DNA from 3 places in the Bacillus sp. SYZHCR11 genome. Region 3 is predicted to be linked to each of the others. Evidence: riboswitches for the same ligand, from Rfam matches in the RefSeq annotation. Region 3 holds a riboswitch; each other region holds the start of a gene.
What was found. Region 3 has a riboswitch for thiamine pyrophosphate ahead of AC2CGA_RS03335 (acetylornithine deacetylase). Riboswitches for the same ligand answer to the same signal wherever they lie in the genome.
Positions count from the first base shown of each region.

Region 1: it holds a riboswitch for thiamine pyrophosphate, as region 3 does, so the genes downstream of both, AC2CGA_RS04360 (ECF transporter S component) here and AC2CGA_RS03335 (acetylornithine deacetylase) in region 3, are expected to answer to the same signal.
Region 2: it holds a riboswitch for thiamine pyrophosphate, as region 3 does, so the genes downstream of both, thiC (phosphomethylpyrimidine synthase ThiC) here and AC2CGA_RS03335 (acetylornithine deacetylase) in region 3, are expected to answer to the same signal.

Region 1 covers NZ_JBXUND010000001.1:1,004,728-1,010,423, reverse strand. Annotated here, with positions in the region: gene AC2CGA_RS04375 (STAS domain-containing protein) at 1-92, shown strand, start outside; gene AC2CGA_RS04370 (energy-coupling factor transporter transmembrane component T family protein) at 138-899, opposite strand; gene AC2CGA_RS04365 (ABC transporter ATP-binding protein) at 874-2,511, opposite strand; gene AC2CGA_RS04360 (ECF transporter S component) at 2,498-3,097, opposite strand; TPP riboswitch at 3,279-3,392, opposite strand; gene AC2CGA_RS04355 (glycoside hydrolase family 18 protein) at 3,541-4,803, shown strand; gene AC2CGA_RS04350 (transcriptional regulator SplA domain-containing protein) at 4,894-5,031, shown strand; M-box (ykoK) riboswitch at 5,138-5,303, shown strand; gene mgtE (magnesium transporter) at 5,538-5,696, shown strand, end outside.
Region 2 covers NZ_JBXUND010000001.1:1,409,827-1,415,522, forward strand. Annotated here, with positions in the region: gene AC2CGA_RS06535 (FAD-binding oxidoreductase) at 53-1,408, shown strand; gene thiC (phosphomethylpyrimidine synthase ThiC) at 1,449-3,221, opposite strand; TPP riboswitch at 3,343-3,453, opposite strand; gene AC2CGA_RS06545 (Type 1 glutamine amidotransferase-like domain-containing protein) at 3,503-4,201, opposite strand; gene AC2CGA_RS06550 (Na+/H+ antiporter NhaC family protein) at 4,239-4,763, opposite strand; tRNA gene AC2CGA_RS06555 (tRNA-Leu) at 4,955-5,036, opposite strand; tRNA gene AC2CGA_RS06560 (tRNA-Leu) at 5,283-5,371, opposite strand; tRNA gene AC2CGA_RS06565 (tRNA-Cys) at 5,379-5,449, opposite strand; tRNA gene AC2CGA_RS06570 (tRNA-Gly) at 5,456-5,530, opposite strand; tRNA gene AC2CGA_RS06575 (tRNA-Gln) at 5,584-5,655, opposite strand; tRNA gene AC2CGA_RS06580 (tRNA-His) at 5,665-5,696, opposite strand, start outside.
Region 3 covers NZ_JBXUND010000001.1:759,083-764,778, forward strand. Annotated here, with positions in the region: gene sepF (cell division protein SepF) at 1-338, opposite strand, end outside; gene AC2CGA_RS03320 (YggS family pyridoxal phosphate-dependent enzyme) at 335-1,027, opposite strand; gene pgeF (peptidoglycan editing factor PgeF) at 1,032-1,868, opposite strand; gene AC2CGA_RS03330 (YlmC/YmxH family sporulation protein) at 2,023-2,274, opposite strand; gene AC2CGA_RS03335 (acetylornithine deacetylase) at 2,335-3,615, opposite strand; TPP riboswitch at 3,689-3,793, opposite strand; gene AC2CGA_RS03340 (ABC transporter ATP-binding protein) at 3,798-4,595, opposite strand; gene sigG (RNA polymerase sporulation sigma factor SigG) at 4,724-5,506, opposite strand; gene sigE (RNA polymerase sporulation sigma factor SigE) at 5,647-5,696, opposite strand, start outside.

The sequences.
Region 1 (5,696 bases), 250 kb from region 3:
AAATTGCTCAAACCGCCGTACAGCTCGGCATTAATTTCTCAGAGATTACGGTCAAGTCCAATCTCGCTCAGGCTCTCAATTATCATCAATAACATACATAACAAAACAGGCTGCCGAATCACTCCGGCGGCCTGTTTTTATACAAACAACAATGAAATGAGCCAGCTTGTGCCGAATAACAGAAGCACGAGCAGGAAAAAGCACCAGTCGGCGCGGCGCACAGTAACAGTTCTGTAAAACGTGCGGTTTCGGCTCCCAGTAAAGCCTTTAGATTCCATCGCGATGGCCGTGCGTTCCGCCTTTCTGATTGCGCCTGCCAATAGCGGAATGGTGAAGCGCCTGAAGGCGGAGAGCTTTCCTTTCAGCCCGGAATCAGACGCCGCACCCCTGATTCTGTGCGCCTGCCGGATGATCAGGATTTCATCTTTCAGAAGAGGGAGAAACCGGAATCCCGCGATAACGCCGTATGCAAGCTTGGGCGGCAGCTTACACTGCTGAATCAGACTGAGCATGAACAGAATCGGATCGGTTGTGAAAAGAAACATCATCGACAAAGCGGAAAAACATAAAATACGAAACGCGATAGAAATCCCGAGCGCCGCGTTATCACTGTTGACGGCAATCGGCCCGAGCTTAAACAGCAGATTGCTCCCGGTTGTCGGGACGTTTCCGAATACGGCGGCTGTCCATAAAGAACCGAAGGCCAGAATGACAAACGGAATCGTGAACAGCAGCCATTTTTTCAGCGGCACACGCCCCGCCGAGAGGACGCCTCCCGCAATGATGATATAAAACAAAGCAGGGGTGTACGGATTATAAATAAATGACAGCATAATGACGCATAACAATACAGCCGCCGCCTTTATTGACGGGTTAACAGCCTCCAGCCGCAAGTTCATTTCTCCGCCTCCTGTCGTGTTTCATCCATTCATACCGCAGGGGCAAAGCTAAATGCGCCCGCTCCGCGATTCCGATATGATCAGAAAACAATGAGTCGGGCGTTCCGCGGTACACCAGCTTCGTGCCGCAGAGCACAAGGATCGTGTCGGCATAATCCGAGACGAGTTCCATATCGTGTGTCACCATCAAAACAGCCGTTCCTTCCTTTTGAATCTCACGGAGCATTTGCATACACTCCCGCGCCGTTTTGGCATCCTGTCCGAAAGTCGGTTCATCAAGCATCAAAACGTTCACATTGTGCATAAGCATCGTCGCGACGCTGAGCCTGCGTTTTTGTCCTTGGCTTAAAGAAAACGGATGCTGTGAGGCATGGCGTCTCATGCCGAATCGGGTTAACAGCTGAAGAGCTTTCTCCTTTGCGGCTCTGTTGCTTTCAAAACCGAACATCAGCTCTTGAATGACGGAATCTGTGACAAACTGGTGTTCAGGATTCTGGAAAACATATCCGATCTGTCGCCGCAGCTCTTTTTCAGAATAGGAATCAATCGGTCTGCCGTCTATTTTGATGTCTCCGCCCAGCGGACGGATGAGCTTGGCCGCGGCAGAAAGGAGCGTGGATTTTCCTGTTCCGTTAGGGCCGGCAATCGCGGTGATTGATCCTTTTTTTACGGAAAAGCTCACATCCTGAAAAATGACGTCTGCTCCTCTTGAGAATGACAGCTCGTGAACGCTCAGCGCGTCTTCTGCCGAAAGCGCGGCGGGCCGGGGTTCGGGCAGAGATGGCACAGGTTCGTGAAACAGATTTTCTTTACACAATGTAAAAGGAATGCTGACGTGCTCCTGCAATGAGATCACACGCGGAATCGGAATGCCGAGCTGCATCAGCTCTTCAATCTTTGTTTCAAAGATAACATCCGTCTCTCCGTCCATCACCTTCTGACCTGTTTCGTCAAGGACAATCGTCCTGTCCATCCACGGCGCCCAGTGATCAAGCTGATGTTCGATAACGAGAAGGCCGAAGCCTTTTTTTGCTTGAAGATCTTTGATCAGCCGCACTAATTCACGTGCCGAATATGGATCAAGCTGTGCCGTCGGTTCGTCCAAAATAATGAGTTCCGGTTCCATCGCAATGATACAGGCAAGCGCCACTTTTTGTTTTGAACCGCCTGACAGCGAAGCGATCGTTCGCGTTTTCAGATGAGTGATCTCTAATTTTTCTAAAACGTCATCGATGATTGCGTCCATATCTTCTTTTGTATATTGCAAATTTTCCAGGCCGAAGGCGATTTCATCTTCAACCGTCAGCATGCAAAACTGCTGGTCCGGATCTTGAAACACGACGCCGATGGATCTGGCGGCGGGTTCTGTCAGGTGTGAAAGAGGTGTTCCGTATAAAGAAACGGTTCCCGATTGAACCCCATCGCATGCTTCCGGGTACAGACCGTTTAAACAGAGAGCGAGCGAGCTTTTGCCGCATCCGCTCGGCCCGAGCAATAAAGCCCGCTCTCCTTTGCGGAGCTGAAAGGACACGTTTTGAAAAATCGGCTTTTCATCCTGATCATAAGAAAAGGTAAGACGGCCGGCGGATAGAAGGGGTTCAGATGCCTGCATCTTGGTTCACCTGTTTCTTTTTCTTCTTGAATTGTTTTCCGAGCGCCATGCCGTTCAGCACTCCTGTGTAAGCCAGCGCATCACTGATTGCTTTGCCGAGAAGGCCGGCAAGAAGCGCACCTGAGACCAGACGGATGAGAAGCATGACGGCTAATAAACCCGGATTCAAAACAGAGTATCCGGAAACGAACAAGTCATAAATGAAGCTTGTCACAGAAGACCCCATACCGGATAAAAGAAGCACGGGCAGGGTATACACCCGCCAGCGTGTCGCTAAAAAGACCGCTTCCGCACCGATTCCCTGTGCGATCCCGATCAGAATCACCATCGGTCCTGACGGATTTCCGAGTAAGCACTCCACAAACGCGGCGATGATTTCAGAAACGAGAGCCGCTCCCGGTTTTTGAATAATGTACGCGGCAATCACCGAGACGATAAACCAGATACCGTAAATCGGTTCGTAGCTCATCCGGCCGAAAAATCCTGCCGCTATATTACTTGCATGAGTTGATACTAAATAAATGACAGCAAATACAACACTGATGACGGACATGACGACAATTTCTCTCATTTTCCAATTTTTCATTGTGATCTCCTGCTTTCTTATCGATAGTCGTATGTATGAAAGAGTTGATTTTACGAAAGACGATTGATCGTAAGTTTCATATTGCGGTGTCCTCCCCCGTTTTTTAATGAAAAATAAAAAACTGCATATCCGAGGGAATATGCAGCAGCAGAACGAAAACGCATGGGGAAAAAACCTGCGCTCCGGTCAATCTGCACTTCCCCACGCTGGTATTATCCAGATCGGGTTATAAGGGATCAAAACACGCCTGCCGCATGTTTTATCTCAGCCGATAACAGCACCCCTAGTGCGTTTCCTATACAGTTTTTTATGATGACATCATCATAGTTGATCATGTCTGATTTGTAAACAGCCTTTCTCCGAACAGAGTTTGGAATCGGACCGGAAGATCATTCATAAAGATAAGAAGAGCCCTTTTGATCAAAAGGAAACGGAGGACATCTATGTTTGTTCATACAGTGCAGTCTGGCGACTCGTTATTTTCCATCAGCAGAAAGTACGGATACCCTGTTGACAGCATCAGAAGCGTCAACGGGCTTGAGGAAACGAATATCGTTCCGGGGCAGGCGCTTTTAATCCCTCTTAATGAATATACGGTTCAGCCGAATGATACGTATGCCGTTATCGCAGGTAAGGCTTATGTGCCGCAGATGCAGCTGATGCAGGCAAACCCGGATATTCCGCCGAACCGGCTGCGGACGGGTATGAAAGTGAAGATCCCTGATATCTCTAACTATCTTGCGGGAACCCTGCAATTTTATGTCATTCGGACGCCTGAAGCGGATAGAGAGCTGATTAATGATTTTGCGCCGTATTCTTCGGCGATTTCTTTGTTTGAATATCATTTCGGCCCGAATGGAGATATCATAAACGATTTAAACGACAGAACCGCAATAGAAACCACATGGCAGAACAGAGTGCGCCCGCTTGCCGTCATTACGAATCTGACAGAAGGGGGATTCAGTCCGGAATTAGCCCATCAAGTGCTGCAGAATCCGGCGGCAAGAACGAATCTCGTCAACAATATCGTCTCCTTAACGGTAAGAAAGGGATACGGCGGTGTAAATATCGATTTTGAACGGGTCAGAGAAGCTGACAGGGATCTCTTCACAGGATTTCTCCGGCAGTTAAAAACCCGGCTTTCAGAGCATCAGCTCGCGTTAACGATATCGGTTCCGGCGAAAACAAGTGATGCAGTGCCGTGGCTGAGGGGATATGATTACGGCGGAATCGGAGCCGTCGTCGATTATATGTTCATTATGGCGTACGACTGGCACCACGCCGGCAGTGAGCCGGGACCCGTGGCGCCTTTAACAGAGGTCAGGCAAACGATCAATTTTGCCATCAGCAGGGTGCCGAGAAGAAAAGTGATTCTCGGTGTTCCGCTGTACGGGTATGATTGGGTGATTCCGTACCGTCCCGGAACGATCGGATCTGCCATCTCCAATCAGCGCGCCATGGAAACGGCGATGAAGCATCAATCAATGATCCGTTATTCCCAGCAGGAGCGTTCCCCGTACTTCCGGTATACTGATGAAAATGGAAGAACGCATGAAGTGTGGTTTGAGGATGTGCGGAGCATGAGTGAAAAAATGGTTCTCGTTCGGGAGTTCGGACTGCAGGCGATCGGCGCGTGGCAATTAACGCTCGGTTTCAAACCGGGCCCGTGGCTGCTTAGGAACTTTTTTACGATCCGAAAAATATAGCTGCATGTCCCTCTCCGTAAGTGATTTTTTCTTTCCTATGATAACGGAGCTTCTTTTGGACAATCTAAAATTGAGAAGGAGGTCTGTCATATGAAGAAAAGGGAAGAGCAGTATATCAACGAGGCTGAGTATGTACCGCACCCGACAAAAGAAGGGGAATACGCGCTCATGCTGCATGAATCCTATCATTTCCTTTCAGAAGAGGATGAAAGCGATTTGCCGGAATAAAGGCTTTATGCCTTTATTCCGTTTATTTTATAGGCATGTGCTGAAATCACAAATTTAAGGTTGACACATTCCTTTTTTTTCTGTAATCTCAGTGTGTCAATTCAAATAAGAACTTCGTTAGGTGAGGCTCCTGTATGGAGATACGCTGCTGCCCAAAAATGTCCAAAGACGCCAATGGGTCAACAGGAATCATCGACATAAGGTGATTCTTAACGCAGCTGGATGGCTGTCCTATGCCATACAGTGCTAAAGCTCTACGATTGGAGGCCCCGCACGTTTATTTGCCGTGCTTGTTTTCGCCTTCATATCGGAAGGTTTTTTTTATGCCTCAAAACGTACACGACTGAGCATGATAAGGAGGTGCGGAGTATGGATTCTCCCCATTCGAGTATGTCAGAAGAAGTACCCATATACAGCCAGATAACCAGTGACGACATGATGAGGAGACAAACCGCCGCACTTCCCTTGACGGACGGCGCGTCTCCGTAAAGGAGGTACGAGTCCCGATGGTCCAAAACATGACCTATGACGAACTCATATTACGCATTATCATTTTATTGCGGGACGGAAAAATAAAAGAATTCCGAAACATGATAGATGAGCTTCAGCCCTATGACATGGCATTTTTATTTAAAGAAATGCCGGAAAAGCACAGGGCCCGCTAT
Region 2 (5,696 bases), 650 kb from region 3:
TTCCGCATATGCTAGAAAACATAGCAGATTACAAGTGAAAGTGAGTGAGAATGTGGAAAAGACAACATTGAGCGGTCGCATCGTCAAAAAAGATGACCCGGACTATAATGCCGCAAGAACCAATTTCAATTTAAGCCTGCAAAGATATCCAGACATCATTGTGTTTTGCCAAAACAAACATGACGCCCTCAATGCGGTGAGATGGGCACGTGAGAACAATGTGCCTTTCCGTATCAGAGGCGGAAGACACAGCTACGAAAATTTTTCCCTGTTAAATGACGGACTAGTCATTGATCTCAGTGAAATGAAGAAAATAAGAGTAAATGAGGATAAGCGGCTGGTCTCGATTGAAGCGGGAGCCGAATTGGGGGAAGTCTACCGGACACTCTGGCGGTACGGCTTGACCCTTCCTGCGGGAACCATTGCGAATGTGGGAATCACGGGGCTGACGCTGGGGGGAGGAATCGGATATTTAACAAGGACTGCCGGACTTACTTGCGATCGTCTCCTCCAGCTTGAAATGATCATAGCGGACGAAAAAGCGGGTGCTGACTTGATCACAGTCAACCGCTCAAAGCACTCTGATCTATTTTGGGCATCTCAGGGCGGAGGGGGAGGCAACTTCGGCATTGTCACTTCCATGATGTTTAAAGCCGTGCCGATCTCGTGCGTGTCTGTTTTTTCTGTCACTTGGGGCTGGGATGATTTCGAGGAAGTATTTAATACGTGGCAGCGCTGGGCTCCATTTACAGACAACCGGCTTACCTCATCAATTCAGTTTTGGCCTAAGGAAGTCAACCGCATAGAAGCGCTCGGTCAATTTACCGGGACAAAAGAGGAGCTGAAAGAACTGCTGGCTCCGTTAATGAAAGCGGGAAAACCGACAAGCGGCATGGTCAAGACAGTGCCATTTATTAAAGCGGCAGCCTTTTTTAACAACCCGGGAGGCAATCAGCCGCAAAAGATGAAGCGGTCAGGATCCTTTATTGAAAAACCATTATCAACACGCGCAATATCCACTTTAAAGCGCTATTTAGAGCACGCTCCGAACGAAAACGCCAGTGTCTGGCAGCAATCTCTCGGCGGGGCGGCCGGACGGATCGCTCCGGACCAAACGGCATTCTACTATCGCAACGCAATCATTGCCCAAGAATATATTACAACTTGGACATCTGCTGAAGAAGAAAGACAAAATGTCCGCTGGATCGAAGGACTGAGAACGTCCCTATCAAGAGAAACGATGGGAGATTATGTGAATTGGCCTGATAGAGAAATCAGAAACTGGCTGCAAACGTATTACGGAGAAAATGTTCACCGCCTCCGTCAAGTCAAAACGAAATATGATCCGGAAAATATATTCCGCTTCGAGCAGAGCATTCCGCCGCTTCGCCGTTCACCGTTTTTCTAAAAAAGATGAAGATGGATACACTCCATCTTCATCTTTTCTTTTATTGATATAAGCGGCTTCCCTTCTCTGCAAACTCTTTTGCTTTTTCTTTCAGCCCTTCATTGACGGCCTCGTCTTCAGTAAGTCCGTTTTCCTTCGCATAATCACGAATATCCTGAGAAATTCTCATGCTGCAGAACTTCGGGCCGCACATCGAACAGAAGTGAGCCGTTTTTGCGCCTTCAGCCGGCAGCGTTTCATCATGATATTCCATTGCTCTTTCAGGATCAAGCGACAAATGAAATTGATCACGCCACCGGAATTCAAACCGCGCCTTAGACAGAGCATCGTCACGGATCTGTGCACCCGGATGCCCTTTAGCAAGGTCTGCGGCATGTGCCGCGATTTTGTACGTAATGACGCCTTCTCTTACATCATCACGATTCGGCAGCCCCAAATGCTCCTTCGGCGTGACATAGCAAAGCATCGCCGTCCCGTACCAGCCGATCATCGCCGCGCCGATTGCTGAAGTAATGTGGTCATAGCCAGGAGCGATATCCGTTGTTAATGGGCCGAGCGTGTAAAAAGGCGCCTCTTTACAAATTTCCAGCTGCTTGTCCATGTTTTCTTTAATTTTATGCATCGGCACATGACCCGGTCCTTCGATCATCACTTGCACATCGTGCTTCCACGCAATCTCCGTCAATTCTCCGAGAGTCTCCAATTCCGCAAACTGCGCTTCATCATTGGCATCCGCAATCGAACCCGGACGAAGCCCGTCACCAAGTGAAAAAGCGATATCATAGGTCTTCATGATTTCACAAATTTCTTCAAAATGCGTGTACAGAAAGCTTTCCTGATGATGAGCCAGGCACCATTGCGCCATAATCGCCCCGCCGCGGGATACGATTCCCGTCGTGCGTTTAGCCGTTAACGGGACGTAACGAAGCAGTACGCCGGCATGAATGGTGAAATAATCCACGCCCTGCTCCGCCTGCTCAATCAATGTGTCACGATAAATGTCCCACGTTAAATCCTCGGCAATGCCATTAACTTTTTCAAGCGCCTGATAAATCGGCACCGTCCCCACAGGCACGGGGCAGTTGCGGATAATCCATTCACGCGTCGTATGAATGTCTTTTCCCGTGGATAAATCCATCATCGTATCGGCGCCCCAGCGAATCGCCCACGTCATTTTTTCGACTTCTTCTTCGATAGAAGATGTAACAGCCGAGTTGCCGATATTGGCATTAATTTTCACATGAAAATTCCGGCCGATAATCATCGGCTCGCTTTCCGGGTGGTTGACGTTAGAAGGAATAATCGCCCGGCCGCTGGCTACCTCGTCTCTGACAAATTCGGGAGACACATGCTCGCGAATTGCGATAAACTCCATTTCCGGCGTAATGATGCCTTTTCTCGCATAATGCAATTGTGTTACATTTTTCCCCGGCTTGGCCCGAAGCGGTTTCCGCTGCAGGCCGGGGTATTCGGCAGCATGATCTTCTTTTTTATAGCCGTTGTCTTCAGGTCTCACGGTCCGGCCGTTATATTCTTCTACATCTCCGCGCCCGGTAATCCACTTTGTGCGGAGCGCCCCCAGACCTTCATGAATATCAATCTGTACATCCGGGTCTGTATACGGTCCGCTCGTATCATAAACACGGACCGGCGCATTCTCCTCTTCCCCGAATGCCCCCGTAGTCGCACTCAGGCTGATTTCCCGCATCGGCACTCGTATGTCGGGCGAAGAACCTTCTGCATAAACCTTTTTACTGCCGGAAAAACTCGACATAATGGAAATGTTCGCTTGCTGTACTGATTGATTTTGCATACAAATCTCTCCTTTATCATTTGAATAACAGAACCAAGCTCAGCACCAGCACAAAAAAACCGGGTTCAAAGAAGAACCCGATTTTGCAGTCAGAAAGAAACTATTATTGTTTTCCTCAACAATAATAAAACCTTTACTTCCCCACGCTGGTACGAACCAGATCAGGTCCAAAGGGTTAAGAAGCCGCCGCTTCTCTCTCAGCCCGCTCAGACGGGCACCCCCAGTAACTATTGATTTCGCTCTCATCGTAACATAAGTTGTGTACAAAAAAAAGCATATTATCAAAATTCAGATAACGGAATGGTCATAAGCTCTGTTTCCCGAACGCCTTCTTCGGTATTAAAAACCCGATAACCCTTTGCGGTTTCCCGGGATGAGACAGCCCGGAACAGCTGACCGTCTTTATAATGAAGCGCAGCGCCGTCATCAGCGGCATAGCCCTCCCTGAGTTTCTTTTCAGAAATCAGACGGTGATACACCGGCCGGCGCTCCGATTCTCCGTCATAGTGCGGACAAAAGCTGCCCGGCAAAAATCCTAAAGCTGTTAACTCTCGCAAATCCCCCGCTGAATCCGTCCCCCCTTCTTCATACCAGCAAATCGCTCCAGCGCTGAGACCCGCTAAGATGATGCCGTTTTCCCAAGCCTCACGAAGAATAAGGTCAAGCCCCCACTCTTTCCATAAGACAAGCATATTGCGCGTATTTCCGCCGCCGACATATATAATATCTTTCTTCATGAGAAAGGATCTGAGATCAGAACCCGGCGGTTTAAACAGCGACAAGTGATCCGGCTCACACCGCAGCTTTTGAAAGGCCTGATAAAACCTGCCGGTATATTTCTCCGAATCTCCGCTTGCCGTCGGCAAAAAACAAACTTTCGGCTTTGACCGCGCCGACTGCTCTAAAATATACTGATCCAGCACAAGATGATCCGGCTCCATGGAAAACCCCCCGCCGCCCATTGCAATAATCTGCTTCAATGTCATCACTTCTTTTTTTCTCAAGTATAACAGCTCATTAAAAAGGCGTTATCCCAATTTCGGATAACGCCTTCAAAAAGTATTTGTTATCTGAAAAATACGCACCGTATAACACAACGGAGATCCCCGCGGCGTTAATCGCCGGAACAAGCTTCGAACGGGTACACTTCACAACATCGATCCCCAACACCGTATTATCACTGAGGGGAGAAGCAAACCAAATGTTCCGCTCGCTAATAATAAGCTGGTATGTAACTGAACCGCCAGCGTTACGCCGAGCGCCCCAAGTCCCCCAGGATGACCCGATAAAATAGGAGATAACAACCCCCAGTATAAAAAGAGACGGCGCAATAAACATATGAGGGCTCCATGATGTTAAATGAGAAGTAACATATTTCGAGAATCCCAGATTTTCAGCTACTGCTGTTACGGCCCAAATCAGCGATAACATAATAATAACGTTGACCAATTCGTTTCCGCCCTTAATAAAATGGGTAACAAGCTCGCCTGCATGAAAACGCTGAAACATAAAAAGAGCAAATACTGCAATAACCGCTGCCAATAATGCGCGCTTTTGAATGGCCGACCCACCAGCTGAGAAACAGTGTTAATCCCGATCGGAATGATTTAACTCCACGGCCGAATCGGTGTTTCCTTTTCAGCTCCTCCTGCTGCAGGTATCATGTTTTCACAAGCCTTGGAGATATTTTTATACAACAAAAAAGGCTTCTACAATATGTAGAAGCCTTTGTATACCGGTGGCCGGGGTCGAACCGGCACTCCAGAAGGAACACGATTTTGAGTCGTGCGCGTCTGCCAATTCCGCCACACCGGCATGTAATCCGTCGTGTTCAACCGACGTATATAAATATAACATGCATTTTATAAAGTGTCAATGGTTTTAGTGAAGTTTTTTCAAATGGTAATGCAGTATATACGATACAAGCAAGAAACTTATATTGATAGTCTTCACTCTTTTATTATATAAAAAAAGCGACCTGCAATATGCAAATCACTCTCATATATGTTTTATAATAAGAAAATTGATGACCAATTTAACATAATTCGCTCAAAGTTAAATTGGTGCCGAGGGCCGGACTTGAACCGGCACGGTAGTCACCTACCGCAGGATTTTAAGTCCTGTGTGTCTGCCAATTCCACCACCCCGGCAATAGAAAGGCGACACCCGGATTCGAACCGGGGATAAAGGTTTTGCAGACCTCTGCCTTACCACTTGGCTATGCCGCCGTAATTTGGAGCGGAAGACGGGATTCGAACCCGCGACCCCCACCTTGGCAAGGTGATGTTCTACCACTGAACTACTTCCGCAACATGTAAAAGAACTTAATACATCTTATGCTGTTGTTTTCAAAAAAATGCAACTGGGCTAGCTGGATTCGAACCAACGCATGACGGAGTCAAAGTCCGTTGCCTTACCGCTTGGCTATAGCCCAATGATAATATGGGGCGATTGATGGGAATCGAACCCACGAGT
Region 3 (5,696 bases):
TAGACGGTACCGCTTAAAAAGTCGACGATTCTTTTCGCCTGATCATGCTGGATGCGCTGCAGATTGACGACAACCGCCCGCCTGTTCTTTAAATGATCGGCGATTTCCTGCGCTTCCGCATATACACGCGGTTCACTCAAGACCACTTTAGAGGATTTCTGAACACTTTGCAAGCTTACTACGTTCTGCTTGCCCTGCGGCTTCTGAGCGTAAGCAGGCTGTTTATCTTTCTGCTGTTCATGCTCTTCCTGATGATCCTGCTCCGTTTCAATGTATTCGTACTCGTACTCCTCCTCATCCATTGAGAAAAAGTTTTTCAGTTTATTTTTCATGCTCATTTGTTTACACCCCCCGGTTCATTTCCGACTAATGAAGAGCCGATTCTGATAAAAGTTGCGCCCTCTTCAACAGCGATTTCATAATCATTTGACATGCCCATTGACAGTTCCCGGCACGGCGCGTTTGTCTGATTCAGTTTTTGCACCTGATCCCTCAGATCACGCAATTGCCGGAAGCAGGCTCTGATCGTTTCTGTATCGTCTGTCAGGGGAGCCATCGTCATCAGGCCCTCTACAGAAATGTTTCTAAACTCAGAAAGCTCTCTGATAAAGGGGATGACCTCCTCTGTTTTCAAACCGTGCTTAGACGGCTCAAGCGAAGTATTCACCTGCACAAAACAGCGAACCGTATGCTGCGCCCGTTTTTCAATCTCTTTTGCCAATGACAGTCTGTCTAAGGAATGAATATAAGATACACGGTCAACGACGGCCTTCACCTTTCTGGACTGAAGACTGCCGATAAAGTGCCACTTCGGGCTTCCTTTGATGACTTCCTGCTTATGGATAAGCTCGGCATCCCGGTTTTCTCCCAGACTTGTAATACCGGCATCAACGGCCTCTTGAGCCCTTTCAGCTGATACGTATTTTGTAACCGCGATGACGGTAACATCTTCGGGGCTTCGGCCCGATCTGTTACATGCTTCGTTTATTCTTTCGTTTATATGTCGTAATTGATCAGCAACACGCAAGATCTTATGCCTCCTTCATTCCGATAAAGGACATCATGCGTCCCGTTTTCCCTTTGTCGCGGCGGTGTGAAAAGAATAGTTCACGCTCTCGTTCGGTGCATAATCCGCTGACTGAAATGTTTTCTTCCGGAATGCCGCAATGTATCAGAAGAAGACGGTTGACCTCTTTTAAATCAAGTTGATACTGGCCTTTTTCCGTTTCGCATATGGCGGATTCAGCCGTAAAGGGCAGCGCCCGCACTTCATTGATGACGCGGTCGTCGACTGTATAACTTCCCGCGCTGATGGACGGACCGATGACAGCCTGAATATCTGTTAAACGGGAGCCTTCTTCGTTTACCCAGCGTTCCGTCATGATGCGTCCGATTTGTTTGACCGTCCCCTTCCATCCGGCATGGGCAGCGCCGATAATGGATTTCACCGGGTCATAAAAATACAAGGGCACACAGTCCGCAAAACAAAGGGCCAAAAAAAGATTCGCATCTTTCGTGTAGAGCCCGTCCGTCCCGCGGAATGCGGAAGAATAGTCTCTCGCTCCTTTTCCTTTATCCCCGGCTGTCACGCGCCGGACGCGGTTTTCATGTGTCTGGTCGGCGAACACCCAGGAATCCAGATCAGTACCGCATAAGGACGCTATGACTCCACGGTTTGTCACAACATCATGAGCTTCGTCCCGGACGTGCAATCCGGTATTTAATGACTCATACGGAGGATTGCTGACACCGCCGTTTTTCGTTGTGAATCCGGCGATGACCTTTGTGTTAAGCTGATTCACACAGTTCCAGTCTTCTATCATGAGTGCCGAGGGGGTGGTAAGACTAAACGGGTGATATGTATTCATGGAGATCCAACCTTTCGACAAACATTAAAAAAGCGTAATTTCCCACTCATTTTAACACAATTTTAAGCATACGTTTAGCGGCTGATTGAAAAATGAGATAAATAAATGTGCCGGAAACATTGAGATTTCCGGCTTTTTACAAGTAAAGGGAGGATTACGCTCCCCCCTTTGGTTCATTTACACGCACTAAGATGACATCTTCCCCAATTTTAACTATATTTCGCCAAGGAATGATCATTTCCTCTTCTTTTCCGAAAAAACCGAGAACTTTTCCGCTGCCGCCTAAAATAATCGCCTGAATTTTTCCCGTTGTCACGTTAATATCAATATCCCCGATGCTTCCGAGTTTTTTTCCGTTCGACACGTTTACCACATCTTTTATTTGAAATTCAGATATGCTGATCATCCGTATCACGCCCTTTGCCCGTTCTTTTTCCTATTATATGAACGGCCGGGCTGAACCTTGTCACATCGGGCAATCTTTTTTGCGGCTGCACCAGCCGAGAATAAATCTCAGCATGATTTTCGTATAGTCCATAAGCTCATCAACGGACACTTCCTCGTTTACGGAGTGGGCGTTTTTTAAATCGCCGGGGCCGTATATGACGCTCGGAATCCCGGCCTGATAAAGCCATCCTCCGTCTGTTACGGTTTGGGAAACATCAATGACGGGCTCCTGTTTTTTGACGGCAGAGTGTGATGCAGCCAAGACAGAAACTGCCGGATGATCCGGATCGATTTCCAGCGCCGGGAACACCTCTCCTCTGTCTTCAATCATCGAAGATCCGCCCCATTTGAACACCGGCCTGTTTTCTTTGAGCCACAGATCACTGTCAGCGACACGATTAATATAGTCTTCGATTTCTGCGGCTGCTTGTTCGTGCGTTTCGTTCGGATAAAAGTGGACGGTGATCCATAACCGGCATTCATCGGCGACAAACGCTGCGTGTCTTCCGCCTTCAATGACGGCGGGGTTGATCGTATTGGTGCCGGGCGCAATGCCGGGATAGCTTTTCGTTACCGCCCAGTGGCGCTCCAGCTCTCCCAAGGCAGTGATGATTTTCGCCATTTTTTCGATGGCGCTCGCTCCGAATGTGCCTCCGCCCGCATGAATCATATTGCGCCTCATGCCGTCATGAAATGTTTGTTTGCTTTTCAATTCTATCCAGCCGGTGATGACACCGCCCTGCCCTTGAATATGCAGGCTGCTCGTATCCGCGACAACCGCAAAATCCGCGTGATAGCCGCGTTTGCAGCATTCCAGCGTCCCCGCCTCGCCGACTTCTTCTCCGATTACAGACTGTACAATGAGGTCGCCCGGAAGCTTAATGCCGGCATCATGGATCAGCTTCAGAGAGAAAAGAACACACGCCAAACCTCCTTTCATATCAACGGCGCCCCTTCCGATCAGCATGCCGTCTTTTACGAGCGGCTGAAACGGGTCAGAGTTCCAGTCTTCGCCCCCGGCTTCTGCCACATCAATGTGTCCGTTTAAAATCAGGCTTTGATGCCTGCTTGAATCTGTCCCTTTTAAAACACCGACTACATTCGGATCTTCCGGATACACATCCCACATATCGACCGAGCAGCCCGTTTCTTTTAAAAAGCCGGCCACCCACTTTTGGGCTTCTGCCGTATTTCTTGCAGGCGGAGCCGGTGTCGGAAAGGCGATCAACCTTTCAGCTATTTGTATTAAATCGCCCCGCCGTTTCTCCGCCTGGTGTAACAGCATATCAATCTGATGCATTGGAAATCTCCCCTTTGGCTGTATCAAAAAACCCGTTTCATTAAAATAAAACGGGTAAAAAACGGATCTTCCTCCGCTTTTTTCACCGCTTCCCTCCGCCGGCATGATCCGGATCAGGTCCGTTAAGGGTTGAGACAACGTCTCTCTCAGCCGCATGGCAGCACCCCCAGGGTGAATTGATGTTATTTTACGGATGATGCCTCTTTTGCACGTGTTAAAAACGGGCGGCCATTGTTCCATAAGACATTGACAGGCGTATCGAAAAACGCTGTAAGCCGCTCGTCAGAAAGCATATCCCTGATTTCCCCGGAGGCGAACACCTCGCCTTGTTTTAAAAGCAGCGCCTGATCAAATACCGGCAGAATTTCTTCAGCGTGATGGGTGACATAAAGGATGGACGGCGCATTTTCTTTTTCGGCGATCGACGTAATCGTGTCCAGCAGCTGCTCCCTTGCCATAAAATCAAGACCCGTCACGGGCTCGTCCAAAATCAGCAGTTTGGGATCAGCCATAAGCGCCCGCGCAATCAGCGCTCTTTGTCTTTCCCCTTGTGATAATGTTTCGTACCGCCTGTCGGCGTAACTGATGGCGCCCAAATCCTTCAGAAGACCGATCGCTTTTTCCCTTACCTGCTCACTCGGAGTTTCGTACAGCCCGATTGAGGCGTACGCGCCGCTGAGGGCGATTTCAAAAGCGGAGTCCGCGGCATATAATTTGTGCTGAAGACCTGCCGAAACAAGGCCGATTTTCCTTCTGAGCCTGTCACCGAGCTCTGTTTTGCCGAACTGATGGCCGAGCACCTGCATCTCTCCTGAAGTGGGGAAGTAATAAGAGCATAACATATTCAGCAAAGCCGTTTTTCCGGCTCCGTTTAATCCGTACAGCACCCAATTTTCGTTTTTCTCGACGCGCCAGTTAATATCTTTCAAAATCCATTTCCCGTTTCTTTTTAATGACACACTGTCCAGCTGTAAAATCATTGCCGTTTCCCCCGTTTACTTTATTTAAATTTTCTAAAAACTTTTACACATTAGAATACATCACTTTTTTGCAAACGTAAACCATCGCATGAAAAAAGCCTTTAAACAAGGTTTAAAGGCTTTTTCCGTTATTGGTGGATATTTTTATTCATTTGTTTAATGGCTGCCTTTTCAAGCCTTGAGACCTGAGCTTGGGATATCCCGATTTCTTCAGCGACTTCCATTTGGGTTTTCCCTTGGAAAAAGCGCTTTCGCAAAATCATTTTTTCCCGTTCGTTCAGTCTTCTCATGCCTTCTTTCAGAGCGAGCTCCTCAATCCATTGTGTATCCTTGTTGCGCTCATCGCTGATCTGGTCCATCACGTAGATCGGATCGCCGCCGTCATTATAAATCGGCTCAAACAGTGAAACCGGATCCTGGATGGCGTCAAGGGCAAACACAATTTCTTCATGGGGCACTTCAAGAACTTTGGCGATTTCCTCTGCTGTCGGCTCCCTGCTTGTCTCACTGATTAACCGCTCTCTTACTTGAAGCGCTTTATATGCGATATCGCGAAGCGACCTCGAGACGCGGATCGGATTGTTATCCCGCAAATATCTGCGGATTTCTCCGATGATCATCGGTACAGCGTATGTTGAAAACTTAACATTATGGCTTAGGTCAAAATTATCAATGGATTTCATTAGTCCGATGCAGCCGACCTGAAATAAGTCATCAACATACTCTCCTCTGTTGTTAAACCTCTGAATGACGCTTAAGACAAGGCGCAGATTGCCGTTTACAAGCTTTTCCCTCGCTGAATCATCGCCCTCATCCTGCAATTGCCTAAACAGCTTTCTCATCTCTTCATTCTTGAGCACCGGTAATTTGGAGGTATCCACCCCGCAAATTTCGACTTTATTTCTTGACACGTTTTTCCCTCCCACTAGGAGCTGCTGTACAACGTTAAGTATCTCCTCGGGTGGGAAAAATATGCACCGCCATTTTACAGAAATAAACATCCGGCGGCGGCAATCCTTGCAGCAGTAAGGGCTGTCAGATGGAAAAAATTTTACACCATTTTGTTAAACTCTTTTCTCAGTCTTTTGATAATCCGCTTTT